Regions from separate parts of the Streptomyces sp. CNT360 genome, predicted to be linked through region 1. Evidence: riboswitches for the same ligand, from Rfam matches in the RefSeq annotation. Region 1 holds a riboswitch; each other region holds the start of a gene.

Region 1 (5,107 bases):
GACGTCGCGGTCGGCGGCGCGCAGCGGGAGGGTCTCGCGCAGCGCGGGCTCGTCGACCTGGATGACCGAAGTACCCGCGGCCTCCAGATCGCTGACCTCGTCGCGCAGGGCGAGGGCGACCTGGCGTGCTGTCTCTCCGAGGGGCTGGTCGTCGCGGACGAAGGACCAGGCGAGCATGGTGACCGGGCCCGTCAGCATGCCCTTGACGGGGCGCCGGGTCAGCGACTGGGCATAGGTGGTCCAGCGGACCGTCATCGGTTCGGGGCGGGAGATGTCGCCGGCCAGGACCGGCGGGCGCACGTAGCGGGTGCCGTAGGACTGGACCCAGCCGTGCTGGGTGGCCAGGTAGCCGGTGAGCTGCTCGGCGAAGTACTGCACCATGTCGTTGCGCTCGGGCTCACCGTGCACGAGCACGTCGATGCCCGCCTTCTCCTGGAAGGCGAGGACGTCGCGGATCTCGGTCTTGATCCGCTCCTCGTACCCCGCCGTGTCGATGCGGCCGGCGCGCAGGTCGGCGCGGGCGGTGCGCAGCTCGGTCGTCTGCGGGAAGGAGCCGATCGTGGTGGTGGGCAGCAGCGGCAGGCCCAGCCGTGCGCGCTGGGCCTTCGTGCGCTCCGCGTAGGGCTGCGAGCGGCGGGTCTCCGCCTCGGTCACCGCAGCGGCGCGGGCCCGCACCGCCGGGTCGTGGGTGAGCGCGGAGTGGGCACGGGAGGCAAGGTCGGCGCGGTTGGCGGACAGCTCAGCGCTGATGGCGTCGGTGCCCTGCGTCAGCCCCTTGGCGAGGGTGACGATCTCGGTGGTCTTCTGCCGGGCGAAGGCCAGCCAGCGCAGCACCTCCGGGTCGAGGTCGCGTTCGGCCTTCGCGTCGAGCGGTACGTGCAGCATCGAGCAGGAGGCCGCGACATCCACCCGGTCGGCGAGACCCAGGAGGGTACCGAGGGTGGCCAGGGACTTCTCCAGGTCGTTGATCCAGATGTTGCGGCCGTTGACGACCCCGGCCACCAGGCGCTTTCCGGGCAGTCCACCGGCCGCGGCGATCGCGTCCAGGTTGGCGGCAGCCGCCTCGGTGAAGTCGATCGCGAGGCCGTCCACCGGAGCCTTGGCCAGGACGGGCAGGGCGTCGCCGAGCCGGTCGAAGTAGGAGGCGACCAACAGCTTCGGCCGGTCGGTGAGCCCGCCCAGTTCGCGACAGGCGCGGGTGGCGGCTTCCAGCTCCTGCGGGGTGCGGTCCTGGACCAGCGCCGGCTCGTCCAGCTGCACCCACTCGGCGCCCGCGGCCCGCAGATCGGCGAGGATCTCCGCGTACACCGGGAGCAGCTTCTCCAGCAGGCTCAGCGGCTCGAAGTCGGCGGCGACACCCGGCGCGGGCTTGGCCAGCAGGAGGTAGGTGACCGGGCCGACGAGGACCGGACGTGCGGTCAGACCCAGCGCCAGCGCCTCCTTCAGCTCGGCGACCTGCTTGGTGGAGTCGGCGGTGAAGACGGTGTCGGGGCCCAGCTCAGGGACGAGGTAGTGGTAGTTGGTGTCGAACCATTTGGTCATCTCCAGCGGCGCCACGTCCTGGGTGCCGCGCGCCATCGCGAAGTACCCGCCCAGCGCATCGGCCTCGACGGCCGTGCGGTGCCGTTCGGGGAGGGCACCGACCATGACGCTGGTGTCCAGCATGTGGTCGTAGTAGGAGAAGTCACCGGTGGGCACCTCGTGGACGCCGGCACCGGCGAGCTGCTGCCAGTTGGCCTTGCGGAGGTCGGCGGCGGTCTGCCGGAGGGCGTCGGCGGTGACGCGGCCCTTCCAGTACCCCTCGACGGCCTTCTTCAGTTCTCGGTTCGGTCCCTGGCGGGGGTAGCCGTACACGGTGGCCCGTGCTGCCGCGGCTGCGGACTTCGCTGTCACGGAGATCTCCTTCGCGAGACGTCTCGTCGGATACCGGCGAGCACGAGGAGCGAAGGTGACGGAGTACCGGCGGGCGACGGATGCGCGGCCTGCGTCCGTCCACCGGGATATCTGCGCCGACCTGCCCTCGAGGTCACCGGAATGTCCGCACACACAGGGGCGTGTGCGGGCAACGGGCAGGTCTTCGGACTCGCGGGCGCGCGTGCCGGTGGGTTCCGGCAGGCTCCTACTGGCCGTCGCTTCCCGGGCCCGGAAGGGTCCAGTGCTGTGTGACGGCGGTCGTTCCCACTCACCGCTGCGGGGCAGTCCCGGATTTCCACCGGGTTCCCTCTTACGACGCTCCCGCCTGGCGGACGGGGCGAACCAGTTGCCCCGCCAGAGTAGACGCACTGCCGCGACGTTGGGTAGTACGCCCCCTCGGCACCCGGTGCCGGGCCTCTGGTCCCGCACCGGGTGCCCGCCCGCGCCGGCCCCTGAGCCGGTACGGGCACGTACCAGGGACCCTCAGCCCTGGTCGTACGCCTGGGACCGGCGGCCGATCGTGCGGCCCGCCAGTCCCGGCTCCATCATGCGCGGCGGCGGCAGCAGCAGCCGCAGCAGCGTGGCGCGGCGTACCGGGGTTCCTCGGACTTCTCGCAGAGGGAGGCGGCGACGGCCGGCACCGTGTCCACCGTGTCCCGCCTGATCAGACCGGCCGGCTCCAGGAGGCCCCACGGGGCGGGGCGCAGCCCTGGCCCGTGTCCGCGTCGGCCGGTGGCCGCCGACGGCACCGATTCTGCCGAGCCGCGGGCACAGCGGGAGCCACGGTGACGCCCCCCGGATCAGGAACTGGCCTCTTGGCCCACGGCGCGGCGCACAAGGTGCCTCGTGTACGCGTCGGTGGTGAAGTAGGCGGGCAGCTCCCGGCCGAGCGCGGCGCGTGCGAGGACCTCGCGGGCTTCGACGGCCAGTGCGTCCGGGTCCTCCTTCGCCAGCGCGGCGCACTCGCTCTCCAGCAGGTCGAGAACGGTGGCGCGGTCGGCGGCGCCGTGCCGCAGCGACTGCCAGATCTGGCAGCGGGCGATCTCGGCCGCGGCGGTGTCCTCCACCAGGCCGTTCAGCGCGAGGGCGCCCCGGCCGCGCAGCCAGGCGTCGATGTAGCGCAGCGCCACCGCCACGTTGGTGCGGACGCCCTCCCGGGTGGGTGGGCCCGCGGTGCGACGGACCGCGAGCAGGTCGCGGGCGGTGACCTCGACATCGGTGCGCAGGTGCTCGATCTGGTGCGGGCGCCCGGCCAGTACGCCCCCGAAGGCCTCACGGCAGGTGGGCACCAGCGCTGGGTGGGCCACCCAGGAACCGTCGAACCCGTCCTGGGCCTCCCGCTCCTTCTCCAGCCGCACTGCCGCCAGCGAGGCGTCGTCCGCGTGCACACCGCCCCCGGGGATCTGCGCGGTCATGCACCCGACGGCGTGGGCCCCGCGCTTGTGGCAGGTCTGCACGAGCAGGTCGGTGTAGGCCCGAAGGAACGGAACGGTCATGGTGACCGCCGTCCGGTCGGGGAGGACGAAGTCGGGCCGGTGTGCGTAGTTCTTGACGAGGCTGAACAGATAGTCCCAGCGGCCGGCGTTGAGACCCGCGCTGTGCTCGCGGAGCTCGTAGAGGATCTCCTCCATCTCGAAGGCCGCGGTGACGGTCTCTATCAGCGCGGTGGCCCGCACGGTGCCGCGGGGAATCCCCAGCAGGTCCTGGGCGAGGACGAACACGTCGTTCCACAGCCGGGCCTCGTAGTGGTTCTCCAGCTTGGGGAGGTAGAAGTACGGGCCCCGTCCGGCGTCGATCTGCCGCCGCCCGCAGTGGAACAGATACAGCCCGAAGTCCACGAGGGAGGCGGAGGGAGCGCGGCCGTCGACGCGCAGGTGCTCCTCGGTCAGGTGCCAGCCGCGCGGGCGCACGACGATCGTGGCGAGCCGGTCCGGTGCGCCGAGCCGGTACTCCTTGCCCGAGGGTGCGGTGAAGTCGAGGCGCCGTGCGCACGCGTCGCGCAGCACGAGCTGACCGCCCACGATGTTCTGCCAGGTAGGAGAGGTGGCGTCCTCGAAGTCGGCCATCCACACCTGGGCACCGGAGTTGAGCGCGTTGACGGCCGTTCGGCGGGTGGGAGGTGCGCTGAGCTCGACGCGGCGATCGGCCAGACCGGGCGCGGGCGGCGCCACCCGCCAGTCGGGGTCCTCGCGGATCCGGGCGGTGGCCACCGAGAAGTCCAGCGGTTCACCGGAGTTCAGCCGCAGCGTACGACGGCGGCGCTCCGTCAGGATCCGCTGCCGGCGCTCCTCGAACGCGGTGTGCAGGCGGCCGATGAACTCCAGAGCCTCGGGGGTGAGGATCTCGTCGTGCCGGTCACCGGGCGGACCGATCACCTCGACCTGCTGGGTGCCGACCTGCTGGGTGAGGGTGGGAGACATGGGGCGCTCCTCGGGTGAAGAGTCGAAGCGGGGGCGGAGGAAGGAGAGACGGGGCCGCTGAGCCGGGGAGCCGTAGCCGCCGGGGTGGCCGGCGGCTACGTGGGGCGGGGCTCAGTGGAACTGCTCCTCCTCGGTGGAGCCGGTGAGTGCGGTGGTGGTGGAGGCGGGGTTGAGGGCGGTGGAGACGGCGTCGAAGTAGCCGGTGCCGACCTCGCGTTGGTGTTTGACGGCGGTGAAGCCGTCCTGCTGGGCGGCGAACTCCTTCTCCTGGAGGTCGACGTAGGCGGTCATGCCGCTTTCGGCGTAGCCGCGGGCGAGGTCGAACATGCCGTGGTTGAGGGAGTGGAAGCCGGCCAGGGTGATGAACTGGAAGCGGTAGCCCATCGCGCCCAGTTCGCGCTGGAACTTGGCGATCTGGTCGTCGTCGAGTGCGGCCCTCCAGTTGAAGGAGGGAGAGCAGTTGTAGGCGAGCATCTGGTCCGGGTGGCGGGCGTGGACGGCCTCGGCGAACTCGCGGGCCTGCGCCAGGTCGGGTGTGCCGGTCTCCATCCACAGCAGGTCGGCGTAGGGGGCGTAGGCCAGGCCGCGGGCGATGACCGCTTCCATGCCGCTGCGCACCCGGTAGAAGCCCTCGCTGGTGCGCTCGCCGGTGCAAAAACGCGCGTCGCGTTCGTCGACGTCGCTGGTCAGCAGGTTGGCGGCCAGCGCGTCGGTGCGGGCGACGATGAGGGTGGGCACGTCGGCGATGTCGGCGGCCAGGCGGGCGGCGTTGA
Region 2 (5,107 bases), on a different contig from region 1:
ATCTCCACGGGGGCGCTGGCCCCGCGTGCGGCAGTGGCCATGTCCGCGGTCCTCAACCTCCTCGGCGCGTTCCTGTCCGTCGAGGTGGCCAAGACCATCTCCTCGGGAATCATCGATGAAGGTTCCGGCATCCGGCCCGAAGTGATCTTCGCCGGGCTGGTGGGTGCGATCGTCTGGAACCTGCTGACCTGGCTCGCCGGGCTGCCCTCCAGTTCCTCGCACGCCCTGATGGGCGGCCTGATCGGTGCGACCCTCGCCGCGGTCGGCACGGGCGCGGTCAACGGCGACGTCGTCGTCATGAAGGTCCTCGTCCCGGCGCTGGCGGCGCCGCTGGTCGCCGGTGTCGCCGCCCTGTGCGCCACCCGGCTCACCTACCGCCTCACCCGCCGCATCGACGAGGGGCAGACCGCCCGGGGTTACCGCGCCGGCCAGATCACCTCGGCGGCCCTGGTCTCCCTGGCGCACGGCACCAACGACGCGCAGAAGACCATGGGCGTCATCACGCTCGCCCTGATCACCGGCGGTGCCCTGGCTCCCGGTGCCGACCCGCCGGTGTGGGTCATCGCCTCCGCGGGACTCGCCATCGCGCTGGGCACCTACCTCGGCGGCTGGCGCATCATCCGCACCATGGGCAAGGGCATCACCGACATCCGCCCCCCGCAGGGCTTCGCCGCCCAGACCGGCGCGGCGGCCACCATCCTGGCCTCCTCGCACATCGGCTTCTCCCTCTCCACCACGCATGTGTGCTCCGGCGCGATCATGGGGTCGGGGCTGGGCCGCAAGGGCAGCGTGGTGCGGTGGGGCACGGCGGGACGCATGGTCGTCGGCTGGGCTCTCACCCTGCCCGCGGCCGGTCTGGTCGCGGCGGGCGCGGCGCTGCTGGCCGAGCAGGGCGACTGGGGTGTCACGACGGTCGCCGTCCTCACCCTGGCGATCTGCGGCGCCATCTGGGCCCGCTCGCGGCGTTCCCCGGTGGACCACACCAACGTCAACGCGGCGGAGCCCGCCGCGGAGTCCGCCATACCGGCCCCGGCGGCGACGCCGGAGCCCCAGCCGCAGCCCGGGTCCGCACCGGAGCGGGAGCCGGCCGGGGTGGTCACCTCCGCCGTGCGGGCCGTCTCCCCGCCGCCGCCTCCGGCGGGTGTGGGCCTCGCTTCCGCCCTCCCCGGCGAAACCGCACCGAGCGAGCACGCCCGCTCCTCGGGCCGCCCCGCGTCCGCGGGCAGCCTCTCCTGAGACCCGTTCCCGGTCCCGGGGCGCGCCCCGGGACCGGGAACGGGCTCGGGCCGCCCGTCCTCCCGGACGGGACACGCCTCATGGTCGGAATGGTCGGAAAGGCCGGAAAGGGATGACCACATGAACATCGACTGGGCCGCTCTCGGCCAGGTCTTCGGTGTCAGCCTGCTGGCGACCGTCGCGCTCGTCGGCGTCTTCACCCTCGGCATCGTCGCGACCTCCGCCCGCGGCGCCGGTGCCTCCCCCTCCCCCCTCGCCCGCGCCGGCGGTTTCGCCTGCTTCGCGCTGTGCCTGGCCGCGGTGGCCTACGGGATCCACCTGATCGCGGCCTAGGCTCCACGGCGCGCGGGCATCTCCTGCGCCGGGGCCCGGCGTTCGGGGCGGCGTGGGGGATCACACACCTCCCCGTCGCAGGTCAAGGGCGAGTTGACGGGGTCTGCCGGGCGTGGTGGACTGCCGGTGCCCAACGGCGGCATGGAGAGGAAGCCGGTGCGAATCCGGCGCGGTCCCGCCACTGTCACCGGGGAGCGCCACTCCAGCGATGCCACGGCCCGGTGCGGGCTGGAAGGCGGGGGCGGCGCGGATCCGGGAGCCAGGAGACTCTCGCCGTCGGTCGAGTCGAGCCAGGGCGAGGACCCTGAGTGAGGACACCGTCATGCGTGGCTGCGCCGCCCTGGCCGCCTTTCCGCCGATACCCGCGCCTTCGCCCCTGTCCGCCTCGTCGCGGGGCGTCTCCGTTCTCGACCCGGGTGTGCGCGTCGGATCCCTCGCGTGACCGGCCCCCGTCGTGCGGGCTCCATGACACGGGCCGCCGGGGTCCAGGTGGCCGGCGCCCTCGCCGGGTACGCCGCCGACGCGCTGTGGGGGGACCCCCGGCGCGGCCACCCCGTCGCCGCCTTCGGGCGGGCCGCGGCCGCGGTGGAGCGGCGCCTGTGGCGTGACCACCGGGGCGCCGGGGCCTGCTATGTCGCGCTGTGTGCGGGCGGCGCCGTCGCCCTCGGACGGGCCGCCGAGAGCTCGGCCCGCGTCGTCGGACGCCGGCCCCTTGCCGGGCTCGCCGTGACGGCAGCCGCCACCTGGGCGGTGCTCGGCGGTACGTCGCTCATCCGCGAAGCCCGCGCGGTGGCGGGTGCGTTGGAGGCCGGCGATCCGGCGTCGGCCCGCGAGCGGCTGCCCGCGCTGTGCGGCCGGGACCCGCAGGAGCTGGACGTGCAGGACATGGCGCGGGCAGTGGTCGAGTCCGTCGCGGAGAACACCTCCGACGCCGTGGTGGGCGCCCTGGTGTGGGGCGCGCTGGCCGGGGTGCCGGGGCTGCTGGGGTTCCGGGCCGTCAACACGCTTGACGCGATGGTGGGTCACCGCTCGCCGCGGCACCGCAGGTTCGGCTGGGCGGCGGCGCGGCTGGACGACGTGGCGGGCTGCCCAGGCGCCTGGCTGACCGCCGCCCTGGCCGCCCTGGCGGGGCCCGACCCGCGCGGCGCCGTACGGGCGTGGCGCGCGGACGCACACCGGCACCCGAGCCCCAACGCGGGCCCGGTCGAGGCGTCGTTCGCGGGGGCCCTGGGGGTGCGGCTGGGCGGGACGCTGTCGTACGGCGGCCGCACCGAGCACCGTCCGGTCCTCAACGCGCCCGGCCGCCCCGTGCGGACTGCCGACGTGGAACGTGCGGTACGGCTCTCCCGCCGCGTCGGCGCCCTGGCCCTGGCGGCCACCTGCGCGGGTGTCGCAGCCCGCCACGCGGTCGTCGGCGCACTGCGCACCGCGACGACAGGGGGGACAGGGATGCCGGGGACGACAGGGGGGACAGGAACGACAGGAACGGGGCATGCGGGGGCGGGGAAAGGCGGCCGGGCGACGCGGGGAGGAGCGTGGTGAGCGGTCGTGTCGGGGGTGGGCTGTTGGTCGCGGGAACGACCTCGGACGCCGGCAAGAGCGTGGTCACGGCGGGCATCTGCCGCTGGCTGGCCCGCAAGGGCGTGTCGGTGGCGCCGTTCAAGGCACAGAACATGTCGCTCAACTCGTACGTGACCCTTGAGGGCGCCGAGATCGGCCGTGCCCAGGCCATGCAGGCGGCCGCGGCACGGGTGGAGCCGAGCGCGCTGATGAACCCGGTACTGCTGAAGCCGGGCAGCGACCGCACCAGCCAGGTGGTGCTGCTGGGCAAGCCGGTGGGTGAGATGTCCGCGCGGGGCTACTTCGGGCGGCACACCCCGCAGGAAGCCGGCGGGGGCGGCGTGCGGTACGGGCGGCGCGAGGAGCTGCTGGAGACGGTGACGGGCTGTCTGGAGGAGCTGCGGCGCACCCACGACGCCGTCATCTGCGAGGGCGCCGGCTCGCCCGCCGAGATCAACCTGCGGCGCAGCGACATCGTCAACATGGGCCTGGCGCGGGCCTGCCGGCTGCCGGTGGTGGTGGTCGGCGACATCGACCGCGGCGGCGTCTTCGCCTCCCTGTTCGGTACGACGGCCCTGCTGGCCCCCGAGGACCAGGCGCTGCTGGCCGGGTACCTCGTCAACAAGTTCCGCGGCGACGTGACGCTGCTCGAACCCGGCCTGGAGATGCTGCACGGGATGACGGGCCGGCCGACGTACGGTGTGCTGCCCTTCCGGCACGGCCTGGGCATCGACGAGGAGGACGGACTCCGCGTCTCCCTGCGCGGCAGCGTCCGCGAGTCGGCGGTCACCGCCCCCTACGGCGCGGACGTGCTGCGGGTCGCGGTGCTTCCGGTGCCGCTGATGTCCAACTTCACCGACGTGGACGCGCTGGCTGCCGAGCCCGGCGTGGTGGTGCGCTTCTGCGACCGCCCCGAGGAACTGGCCGACGCCGACCTCGTGGTGGTGCCGGGCACCCGCGGCACGGTCGAAGCGCTGGAGTGGCTGCGCGAACGCGGGCTCGCCGACGCCGTGGTGCGGCGCGCCGCCGAGGGGCGGCCTGTGCTGGGCGTGTGCGGCGGCTACCAACTGCTCGGCGAGCGGATCGAGGACGACGTCGAGTCGCGCGCCGGTCGCGTCGAGGGCCTCGGGTTGCTGCCGGTGCGGGTGCGGTTCGCCCGCGAGAAGACGCTCGCCCGCCCGCACGGTACGGCGCTGGGCGAGCCCGTCGAGGGCTACGAGATCCACCACGGGGTGGCCGAGGTGCACGGCGGCGAGAGCTTTCTGCGCGGCGCGGGCGGCCAGGACCTGGACGGCTGCCGGGTGGGGGCCGTGTGGGGCACCCACTGGCACGGTTCGCTGGAGTCGGACGGCTTCCGCCGTGCTTTCCTGCGCCGGGTCGCCGCCGACGCGGGGCGCGCGTTCGAGCCCGCGCCCGACACCCGGTTCGGCGCCCTGCGCGAGGAACAGCTCGACCTGCTGGGCGATCTGATCGAGGAGCACGCGGACACGGCGGCGCTGCTGCGGCTCGTCGAGGACGGGGTGCCCGAGGGCCTGCCGTTCGTCCCGCCGGGGGCGCCGCCGTGACGGTCCGCCGGCCCGCCGCCCCTCTGCCCCCGAGCCACTCGAAGGAGTGACCGTCACGTGAGCCCCTATCCCTTCACCGCCCTCGTCGGCCAGGCGGACCTCCAGCTCTCCCTCCTGCTCAACGCCGTCTCACCGGCTGTCGGCGGCGTTCTGGTGCGGGGGGAGAAAGGGACCGCCAAGAGCACGGCCGTCCGGGCGCTCACCGCGCTGCTGCCCGCGCTGGACGTGGTGCCCGGCTGCCGCTTCTCGTGCGACCCGGCCGCCCCGGACCCCGACTGCCCCGACGGCCCGCACGGGGGCGAGGCGGGGAGCGAGGCCCGTCCGGCGCGCATGGTGGAGCTCCCGGTGGGCGCCTCCGAGGACCGGCTGGTGGGCGCGCTGGACATCGAGCGGGCGCTGTCGGACGGCGTGAA
Region 3 (5,107 bases), on a different contig from region 1:
CCCCGCAGACACCTCCGCGAGGTCGCGCAGCAGGTCCGGCAGGTGCGGTGAGGGTACGAAGTGGTCGGCCAGCCCGCACAACAGCGCGTCGGCGGCGCCCATCCGGGCTCCGGTCAGCGCCAGATGCGTCCCCAGCTCCCCGGGCGCGCGGGCCAGCAGATAGGTGCCGCCGACATCGGGGACGAAGCCGATGCCCGTCTCCGGCATCGCGATCCGGGAGCGTTCGGTGACGATCCGGACCGAGCCGTGCGCGGAGACGCCCACGCCACCCCCCATCACGATGCCGTCCATCAACGCCGCATAGGGCTTGGGAAAGCGGGCAATCCGGGCGTTGAGCCGGTATTCGTCCCGCCAGAAGGCAGCCGACCTGCCACCTCGGGCGCGGGCGTCCTCGTAGATGGCACGGATGTCGCCGCCCGCGCACAGTCCCCGCTCCCCCGCCCCGTCGAGCACCACCGTCCGTACGGCAGGGTCCCGCTCCCACTCGTCCAGGGCGGCGTCGATGCGCCGCACCATGGCGTGGGTGAGGGAGTTGAGCGCCCGCGGGCGGTTGAGGGTGATGCGGCCGGCGTGTCCCTCGGCAGCGAGCAGGACCGTCTCGCCGTCGGCGTCGGGGCCGGTCACCGGAGGGCCTCCGTCATGCCGCGGGCCACGATGAGTCGCATGATCTCGTTGGTTCCTTCCAGGATCCGGTGGACCCGCAGGTCGCGGACGATCTTCTCGATGCCGTATGCGGTCAGGTAGCCGTATCCGCCGTGCAGTTGCAGCGCCCGGTCGGCCACGGAGTAGCCGGTGTCGGTGGCGAACCGCTTGGCCATCGCGCACATCTGTGGTGCCTGGTGATCGCCGAGGTCGAGAGCGCGTGCCGCCTGCTGGACGAGCGCGCGGGCCGCGGCCAGTTCGGTCTCCATGTCGGCGAGCTGGAAGCGCAGGGAGTCGGCGTCGAGCAGACGCGCGCCGAACGCCTCCCGGTCGGCGAGATAGGACAGCGCGGCACTCAGCGCGCTGCGGGCGCCGCCCAAGGAGCAGGCGGCGATGCCCAGGCGCCCGCCGTTGAGGCCGTTCATGGCGATGCGGAAGCCGTCACCCTCGCGTCCGAGCAGCCGGTCGGCCGGGACCCGGACCTGTTCGAGGACGACCTGTCGGGTGGGCTGGGCGTTCCAGCCCATCTTCGACTCGTTCGGCCCGAAGGAGAGTCCCGGGTCGTTCCTGTCGACCAGGAAGGCGGAGACCCCGCGTGCCCCGTCCCCGCCGGTGCGTGCCATGACGAGGTAGAGCTGCGAGGCGTCGGCGCCGGAGATGAACTGCTTGACCCCGGTCAGGACGTACTCGTCCCCCTCACGCACGGCTCGGGTACGCAGCGCCGCTGCGTCGGAGCCGGCTTCGGGCTCGGTCAGGCAGTAGCTGCCCAGGTCCTCCATGGCACACAGCCGGGGCAGCCACCGCCCCCGTTGGGGATCGCTTCCGTAGTGGTCGATCATCCAGGCGACCATGTTGTGGATGGACAGGTACCCGGCCACCGACGGGCAGCCGGAGGCCAGGGTCTCGAAGACGAGCACGCCGTCGGCCCTGCTCAGCGCCGAGCCGCCGGCCTCCTCCCGGACGTAGATGCCGCCGAGTCCCAGTCCTGCGGCCTTGCGCAGCACATCGACGGGGAAGTGCTTGTCGCGGTCCCACTCGACCGCGTGCGGCGCGAGGTGGTCCTGTGTGAAGTCCAGGGTGGCTTCGACGAGGGCCGCCTGGTCCTCGGTGAGAAGGGCGGTACCGGTCATCGCGCTCACCGCATCGTGGGGAGGGTGAAGCTCGCGCCTTCCTTGACCCCGGAGGGCCAGCGCGAGGTGACGGTCTTGGTCCGGGTGCAGAAGCGGATGGAGTCGGGTCCGTGCTGGTTGAGATCCCCGAAGCCGGAGCGCTTCCAGCCGCCGAAGGTGTGGTAGGCGACGGGCACCGGGATCGGCACGTTGACGCCGACCATGCCGGTGTTCACGCGGCGGGTGAAGTCGCGGGCGGTGTCCCCGTCCCTGGTGAAGATCGCCACGCCGTTGCCGTACGGGTGCTCGGTGGCCAGGCGCAGCGCCTCCTCGTAGTCGGCCGCGCGCACGACGGACAGCACGGGGCCGAAGATCTCCTCCTGGTGGATGCGCATGCCCGGGGTGACCCGGTCGAAGAGGGAGGCACCGGCGAAGAAGCCGTCCTGGTGGTCCGGGAGACGGAAGTCCCTGCCGTCCACGACGAGTTCGGCCCCCTCCTCGACTCCGAGATCCACGTAGGAGCGGACCCGCTCGACGGCGTCCTGCCCCACCAGCGGACCGAAGTCCGCGTCCGTGTCGTCGGAACGCCCGATCCGCAGCGTGCCGATCCGCTCCTTGAGCCGCTCCACCAGCGCGTCGGCTGTCGCCTCGCCGACGGGCACGGCCACCGAGACGGCCATGCAGCGCTCGCCGGCCGAGCCGTACCCCGCGCCGATCAGCGCGTCGACCGCCTGGTCGAGATCGGCGTCGGGCATCACGATCAGGTGGTTCTTGGCCCCGCCGAAGCACTGTGCGCGCTTGCCGTGCGCGGCGGCCGTGGCATAGATCCGTTCCGCCACGGGGGTGGAGCCGACGAAGCCGACCGCCTCGACACGGGGGTCCTCCAGCAGGATGTCGACGGTCTCCTTGCCGCCGTGGACGACGTTCAGTACGCCCGGGGGCAGCCCCGCCTCCACGAACAGCTCGGCGAGCCGCAACGGCACCGAGGGATCCCGCTCCGAGGGCTTCAGGAGGAATGCGTTACCGCAGGCCAGAGCCGGTGCCGCCTGCCACAGCGGGATCATCGCGGGGAAGTTGAACGGAGTGATCCCCGCTACGACGCCGAGCGGCTCGCGCAGCGAGTGCACGTCGATGCCACTGCCTGCGTTGTCGGTGAACTCCCCCTTGAGCAGGTGCGGGATGCCCGCTGCGAATTCGACGACCTCCAGTCCGCGCTGAAGGTCGCCGTGCGCGTCCGCTACGGTCTTGCCGTGCTCGGAGGAGAGCAGCCGTGCGAGCGACTCGCGTTCCTCCTCCACGAGTTGGAGGAAGCGCAGCAGCACACGGGCGCGCCGCTGCGGATTCCAGGCGGCCCATCCGGGCTGGGCCGCCGCCGCGTCGGCGATCGCGGCCCGGGCCTCCTCGGCGCCCGCCAGCGGCACCCGGGCCTGCACCTCGCCGGTGTTGGGGTCGTACACGTCGCCGTAAGCACCCGAGGCGCCCGGGGTGTGCTTACCGCCTACGAAATGTGCCAGTTCACGGATCAAGAGAGCCTGCTCTCGTCAGGTGGGATCCGGGGATGGCGCGGCCGTAGCGCACACGGGCGGTGGCCGGCGTGCGGGCGGCGCGCGGGGAAGCGCGTGGCGGAATACCCCTACGGCGCGGGGTCAGGTGCCCGGCCGACCGACGTGCCGGGATCGTGGATGCGCACCGGTGCCATGCGTGTCTCTCCATCCTCGTGGACAACACGGATACGAACACCGCGGCCGGTATCCTGACTCCCGGATCAGCGCACGCTCCCCGGCCTTCCCGGCGGACGAACGGGCCGTTCGCCAGTGGCCTTCGACGCATGGAGAGCGCGCTCCCCGGTCACAGTGGCGGGACCGTGCCGGACTCGCACCGGCTTCCCTGACACCGCGGACCTTGCCCTCGACAATATAGTTGGACGTCCAAGTACGTCCACCCCGGGACGGGCAGACGGACCCTGTTCACTCCCCGGCGAAGGGCACCTCCCGCGCATCGCCGGACGGGGCCGCCACCGGATACGGCACGAACGTACTGCTGTTCTCGTCGATCGCCAGGGCCCGGTCGAGGGGCGGCACGGCACGCTGCGGGCAGGCGGTGCGCTCGCACACCCGGCAGCCCATGCCGATCGGCGTGGCGGCGGACGCGTTGGAAAGGTCGAGCCCGTCGGAGTAGACGAGCCGGGAGGCGTGGCGGATCTCGCAACCCAGCGCGATGACGAAGGTCTTGCCCGGCTCGCCCCAGCCGCCCCGGTGCCGGGTGACGGTGCGCGCGGTCCACAGATGACGCTGTCCGTCGGGCATGGAGCCGACCTGGACACGGATACGCCCGGGCGAGGCGAACGCGTCGTACACACCCCACAGCGGACACGTCCCGCCCCCACGGGAGAAGTGGAAGTCAGTGGCGGACTGCTGCTTGGAGAGGTTGCCCGCCCGGTCGACGCGGACGAAGGAGAAGGGCACACCCCGCAGCCTGGGCCGCTGGAGCGTGCTGAGGCGGTGGCACACCGTCTCGTACCCGAGGCCGAAGCGATCGGTCAGCAACTCGATGTCGTAGCGCACCTCCTCGGCCGCCGCGTGGAAGGCCCGATAGGGCAGGATCAGGGCGGCGGCGAAGTAGTGGGCGATGCCGATGCGGGCCAGCGTCCACGCCTGCGAGCCGGGATCGAAGTCCTCTGCCGCGAGAGCCGACAGCTCGTCCTCGTGCTCGATCAGCGCGAGCTGCGTGGCCATCCGGAAGGCCCGCTGCCCCGGCCGCAGCGTGGGGGCAAGGTGCAGGACCCGGGTCTCGGGATCGTAGCGGTGTTGCCGGGCGGAATCCGCCGCCAGACGCACACCGTGCTTCTCCAGACGCCTGGTCAGCGCGGCCAGCACCTCCCCCGGCCTGGCGCCGATACGGACGGCGAGGTCTTCGGCGGCGAGGTCGGTCTCGTGCAGGTAGTTCTGACGGCGGTAGAAGAACTCCCGGATCTCCTCGTGCGCGGTACGCGGATACACCGCCGTGGCGGCCTCCCCCTGCGGCTCGGAGGGTTCGGACAACCGCTCGGCGAGGCTCTGGTTGCGCCTGCCCAGGTCGACCAGGACGGCGGCCACCTGGGGCATCCGCGCGGCCAGCTCCGGCAGATCGGCAGGTGAGACGCGGGCGGCGGCGATCTCACCCGCCAGCGCGTCCCGCAAGTCGGCCACGAGCCGGCTGGTGTCCCGCCCGGAGAAGAAGTCGGGGTCGATGCCGAACACTTCGGTCAGACGCAGCAGCACCGGAACCGTCAGCGGCCTGGAGTCGTGCTCCATCTGGTTCAGGTAGCTGGGCGAAATCCCCAGCCTGCGGGCGAGTTCCGCCTGGTTGAGACGGCG
Region 4 (5,107 bases), on a different contig from region 1:
CTCTGCCTCCGCGGCCCGGTAGGCGGCGTCGAACTCCGCGCCCCACAGGTCGACCAGCCCGGGCACGTCCGAGGGGGAGAACAGCGACCAGTCGGCGTCGGCCTCGACGCGCCGCATGAACTCGTCGGGGATCCAGTGCGCGAGGTTCAGATTGTGGGTGCGGCGCGCATCCTCGCCGGTGTTGTCGCGCAGTTCGAGGAACTCCTCGATGTCCGCGTGCCAGGTCTCCAGGTAGACGCAGGCGGCCCCCTTGCGCCGGCCGCCCTGGTTGACCGCGGCGACCGAGGAGTCCAGGGTCCGCAGGAAGGGCACGATGCCGCCGGAGTGTCCGTTGGTGCCGCGGATCAGTGCGCCGCGGGAGCGGATGCGGGAGAAGGGCAGACCGATTCCGCCCGCGTGCTTGGACAGGCGGGCCACCTGGTGGTAACGCTCGTAGATCGAGTCCAGCTCGTCCCTGGGGGAGTCCAGCAGGTAGCAGGAGGACATCTGGGGGTGGCGGGTGCCGGAGTTGAACAGGGTGGGCGAGGAGGGCAGGTAGGCCAGCGAGCTGAGCAGCCGGTAGAACGCGGTGACCTCGGCGAGGGCCTCGGCCGACTCGTCCGCCGCCAGACCGCAGGCCACCCGCAGGAAGAAGTGCTGCGGCGTCTCGACGACCTGCCGCGTGGTGGGATGCCGCAGCAGGTAGCGGGAGTGCACGGTGCGCAGCCCGAAGTAGCCGAACCTGTCGTCGGCACCCTCCGCGACGGCCTCCTCGACCAGGGCGTCGAGCGCGGCGGCGTGCGCCTGCACGAAGGCGTGGGTGCGCTCGGCGATCAGCCCCTCGGCGTGGCCGAGGGCCGAAGACGCCGAGAAGCTGGTGGCACCGGCGGCCGCCGTCTCGTCACGGATCGCGAGGGTCAACAGCCGGGCCGCGAGCGCCGAGTAGGACGGCTCCTCGCTGATGAGACCCGCGGCGGCCTCGACGGCCAGCGTGCGCAGGTCGGCCGCTGTGGCCGCCGGGGCACGCCCGCGCAGCGCCGCCGCGAGCACGGGGGCCGGGTCCGCGTCGGGGAGGCCCGCGGCCAGCGCCGTGAGGGTTTCGCTCAGGGCGGCGGCGGGGCCGTCCGCCGCGTCCGTGGCGGGGTCCGGGCCGGAGCCTGGAGGGGTCCGCTCCTGACTGGGTGACGGGGCGGTGGGGGCGATGGTCACGCGATGCTCTCCCTCGCTGCTCGTGCTCGCGGCGGGGCACGGCGTGGGGGAGCGGGCAGGACAGGCCCTCCGCGCTCCGTCCGCCGGCCCAGTCCACGAGACCCGGACGTGTCGATGCCGGCGCCGGCAGGTGATCGGACTCGCGGGCAGCACCGAGCTGCTCCGCACACCGTTGCGGGACAGTCCCGGATTCGCACCGGGTTCCCCTGCGTCAGTGGCGACGGCCGTGAGGGAGCATACATGTTGTGGCCCCCTGGCTGTGACCCCCCATATCTTGTGTCTTGTTCGGTGCGGTGTGTCGGTGTGGCGCCGTCACAGCGCCAGGGTGTAGGCCCACAGGGGGACGTCCTCGACCGGGCACCAGTCCCGCTCGGGCGTCCGTACGAAACCGAGCCGCTCGTAGAGCCGGTGCGCCGCGAACATGTGCCGCTGGGTGGAGAGCACCAGCCCGCGCAGGCCCAGGGCGCGGGCCCGCTCCACGCAGGCGGTCACCAGCGCCTCGCCCACTCCGCGCCCCCGCGCGCCCTGGCGCACGGCGAGCATCCGGAACTCGCCCTCGCCCTCGGCCGCGCGCTCCGCGTACGGCCCGCCGGCGCCGACGAAGGTGACCGTGCCGAGCACCGTTCCCCGCCCGTCCTCGGCCACCAGCAGCTCCGCCTGGGCGGCGCGGGAGGCGGCGTCGCGCAGGGTCGTCAGATACGGATCGTCCTCGCCGAAGTCCAACAGCCCGCCGTCCAGGTAGGCGCGGGCGACCAACTCTCCGGTCTCGGCGTACTCGTCGGGCCGGGCGGCCCGGATGGTGAGGTCCATGCCGCCATCATGGCCCGTGACACCGACACCCGCCCCCGTGCAGAACGGGAGCGGGTGTCAGGGCGGTTCCGGCCGCGCCGGAAGCGCGGCTGCGGCCTCAGTGCGCGGCGGTGGCCTCCACCTGGGGGTCCTCGCCGGTGTCCGGCCCCTTGCCGGTGGAGACCGTCGGTGCCGGGTCCTTCGCCGGGGCGGTACCGGGCTGCGGGGCGTCGGCCGTGTAGTCCTCCGGCCGGGTCTCGTCGATGCCTGCGGGCGCCTTGAGGGCCCGGAGCACCAGCGTGCCGACCACGGTCACGGCCACGTTCGCCACGAATGCCGTCACGCCGATGTAGCCGGTCTCCCCGATGCCGGGGATGACGTCGTTGCTGCCGCCGAAGTGCTTCTGGGCGGGGCTGGCGACGCCGTACGCGGCGACCGTGCCGTAGACCATGCCGACGGCCCAGCCGGCCAGCAGCGCCCAGCGGTGGAACCAGCGGGTGAACAGGCCGCCGACCAGCGCGGGGAAGGTTTGCAGGATCCAGATGCCGCCCAGCAGCTGGAAGTTGATGGCCACGGTCTTGTCCATGCCCAGGACGAAGACGAGGGCGCCGACCTTGACCAGCAGGGAGACGAGCTTGGAGACCTTGGTCTCCTGTTCGGGCGTGGCGTTCGGCTTGAGGAAGTCCTTGTAGATGTTGCGGGTGAACAGGTTGGCCGCCGCGATGGACATGATGGCGGCCGGCACCAGGGCGCCGATACCGATGGCGGCGAAGGCGACGCCGGTGAACCAGTCGGGGAACATGTCCTCGAAAAGCTGCGGAATGGCGAGTTGGCCGTTGTCCACCTTGACGCCGGCGGCGATCGCCATGAATCCGAGCAGTGCCAGCAGCCCCAGCATCAGCGAATACAGCGGCAGAATGGTGGTGTTGCGCCGGATGACGTTCCGGTTCTTGCCGGAGAGCGTCGCCGTGATCGAGTGCGGATACATGAACAGGGCGAGCGCGGAGCCGAAGGCGAGGGTGGCGTACGCCCACTGCGACTTGTCACCGCTGACGATCTCGCCGCGGGGTTGTCCGGTTGCCGGGTTCTTCTGGGAGAGGGCGTCGCCCGCCTTGGCGAAGATGTCGTCGAAGCCGCCGAGTTTGATCGGGATGTAGACGATGGCGACGGCGATGACCAGGTAGATGAGTGCGTCCTTGACGAACGCGATCAGCGCCGGGGCGCGTAGCCCGGAGGAGTAGGTGTAGGCGGCCAGGACGCCGAAGGCGATCAGCAGCGGCAGGTCCTTGATGAACCAGTTGGTGGATTCCGTACCGCCGATGCCCATCACGTCCAGCACCGCCTGGATGCCCACCAGTTGCAGCGCGATGTAGGGCATCGTCGCCAGGATGCCGGTCACCGCGACGGCGAGCGAGAGGCCCCGCGAGCCGAACCGGCCGCGCACGAAATCGGACGTGGTCACATATCCGTGCCGGTGCGAGACCGACCAGAGGCGGGGCAGGAAGGTGAAGATCAGCGGGTAGACGAGAATGGTGTACGGCACCGCGAAGAATCCCGAGGCGCCGGCCGCGTAGATGGCCGCCGGAACGGCCACGAAGGTATAGGCGGTGTACAGGTCGCCGCCGAGCAGGAACCAGGTGATCCAGGTACCGAAACTGCGGCCGCCCAGCCCCCATTCGTCCAGGCTGTTCTCGTTCGCCGCTTTCCGCCACCGGGCGGCGCGGAAACCCATCACGGTGACGAGGACGAAGAAGAAGATGAAGACGGCGAGTGCGATGCCGTTGACGTCCTTCATCGGGCCTCACCGCTTTCCGCCGCGGCGGCCTCGGCGACGGTGCCGGCGGCCACGGCACGCCGCGCGGCCGCCTGTTCCCGGCGCACGATGCGGTAGGCGATCGACGTGAGCACGGCGGAGACCAGCACCCACAGCATCTGGTACCAGTAGAAGAACGGGACACCGATCAGCGTCGGCTCGACACGGGCGTAGGAGCCCACCCACAGGATGCCGACGAACGGCGCGAACAGGCACAGGCCCGCCACGACGCGTGCCGGGGTGATGACCGGGCGTCTTTTCCCGGCCGTCGGGGGTGGTGCGGACATGTGCGTGCTCCGTCCTCGTTCGGATGTATCCGTGGATCATGCAAGGTGCACGCAACTTAAAGGAGGGCTTTGATCCACGTCACGGCCCGTCCGTATAGCGGACACGACAGTCCGCGGACTCCCGGCAGGACTCAGCAGCAGCGGAACCCCTCGCGGGGGTCGCCCTCGCGCGCGTCCGTACGGTGCCGCTCGAACTCCCGGCGGCCCGGCACCGGGGCGTGCGGCCCCTGGTGCAGCTGTACGTGGGCGACGTACCGCTCGTAGGCGCTCTCGCCCGTCAGCTCGCGCACGTACCAGCGCACCCATCGCCCGGCCCGCAGCACGGACTTCACCTGCCGTCTCCCGCGGAGCCGGGCGGCTGGTCCGCCTCGTCCGGTCCGGCCCCGCGCGGTCCGGCCGCGGCCAGTGCCGCCTGCTCGGCCTTCTCCGCCCTGGTGGGAAGGAGACCGGCGGGCGCCACCAGCCGGGAGGCCACGTACGGCGCCTCGTGCAGTACAGCGCCGCCCGGGTCGCGTACCGCCTTGAGGCAGGTGCGGCCTGCGTCCACGAGGACGATCACGACCAGCAGCGCGAACAGGGCGGAAAGCACGCCGTCCACGGTGGAGTTGGTGACGACGGTGTGCATGTCGTCCATGGTCTTGGCGGGCGCGATGACCTTGCCCGCCTCGATGGCGTCCTGGTAGTCGGAGCGCTGCTGGAAGAAGCCGACCTTCGGGTCGCTGGAGAAGACCTTCTGCCAGCTCGCCGTCAGCGTCACCACCGTGTCCCACGCCAGCGGTACCGCCGTCACCCAGGCCCACTTCAGCCGTCCGGACTTGACCAGGAGCGTGGTGCAGACCGCCAGGGCGACGGCCGCCAGCAGTTGGTTGGCGATGCCGAAGAGGGGGAAGAGCTGGTTGATCCCACCGAGCGGCTCGTGCACGCCGACCCACAGGAAGTAGCCCCACAGTCCGACGACCACGGCACTGCAGACCAGCAGCCCCGGCCACCAACTGACGCGCCGGAAGGGCTTGTACACGTTGCCCAGCAT

Evidence for each region. A riboswitch is a leader RNA that binds a small molecule or an ion and turns the genes downstream of it on or off. The one in region 1 is predicted to bind cobalamin.
Region 2: another riboswitch for cobalamin. It lies ahead of H297_RS35150 (cobalamin biosynthesis protein); the one in region 1 lies ahead of metE (5-methyltetrahydropteroyltriglutamate--homocysteine S-methyltransferase).
Region 3: another riboswitch for cobalamin. It lies ahead of H297_RS0125150 (CoA-acylating methylmalonate-semialdehyde dehydrogenase); the one in region 1 lies ahead of metE (5-methyltetrahydropteroyltriglutamate--homocysteine S-methyltransferase).
Region 4: another riboswitch for cobalamin. It lies ahead of H297_RS0102225 (ribonucleoside-diphosphate reductase subunit alpha); the one in region 1 lies ahead of metE (5-methyltetrahydropteroyltriglutamate--homocysteine S-methyltransferase).

Annotation. Positions count from the first base shown of each region.
Region 1 is NZ_AUKO01000018.1:226,330-231,436, forward strand. It holds gene metE (5-methyltetrahydropteroyltriglutamate--homocysteine S-methyltransferase) at 1-1,893, opposite strand, end outside; cobalamin riboswitch at 2,052-2,276, opposite strand; gene aceB (malate synthase A) at 2,715-4,334, opposite strand; partial or broken gene aceA (isocitrate lyase) at 4,446-5,107, opposite strand, start outside.
Region 2 is NZ_AUKO01000003.1:44,072-49,178, forward strand. It holds gene H297_RS0107625 (inorganic phosphate transporter) at 1-1,236, shown strand, start outside; gene H297_RS0107630 (hypothetical protein) at 1,357-1,569, shown strand; cobalamin riboswitch at 1,717-1,838, shown strand; gene H297_RS35150 (cobalamin biosynthesis protein) at 2,035-3,111, shown strand; gene H297_RS0107640 (cobyric acid synthase) at 3,108-4,694, shown strand; gene H297_RS0107645 (putative cobaltochelatase) at 4,752-5,107, shown strand, end outside.
Region 3 is NZ_AUKO01000038.1:37,556-42,662, forward strand. It holds gene H297_RS0125140 (enoyl-CoA hydratase/isomerase family protein) at 1-624, opposite strand, end outside; gene H297_RS0125145 (acyl-CoA dehydrogenase family protein) at 621-1,772, opposite strand; gene H297_RS0125150 (CoA-acylating methylmalonate-semialdehyde dehydrogenase) at 1,778-3,277, opposite strand; cobalamin riboswitch at 3,478-3,664, opposite strand; gene H297_RS38260 (XRE family transcriptional regulator) at 3,719-5,107, opposite strand, start outside.
Region 4 is NZ_AUKO01000001.1:512,350-517,456, reverse strand. It holds gene H297_RS0102225 (ribonucleoside-diphosphate reductase subunit alpha) at 1-1,188, opposite strand, end outside; cobalamin riboswitch at 1,297-1,433, opposite strand; gene H297_RS0102220 (GNAT family N-acetyltransferase) at 1,501-1,998, opposite strand; gene mctP (monocarboxylate uptake permease MctP) at 2,096-3,772, opposite strand; gene H297_RS0102210 (DUF3311 domain-containing protein) at 3,769-4,077, opposite strand; gene H297_RS0102205 (YbdD/YjiX family protein) at 4,209-4,409, opposite strand; gene H297_RS34030 (carbon starvation CstA family protein) at 4,406-5,107, opposite strand, start outside.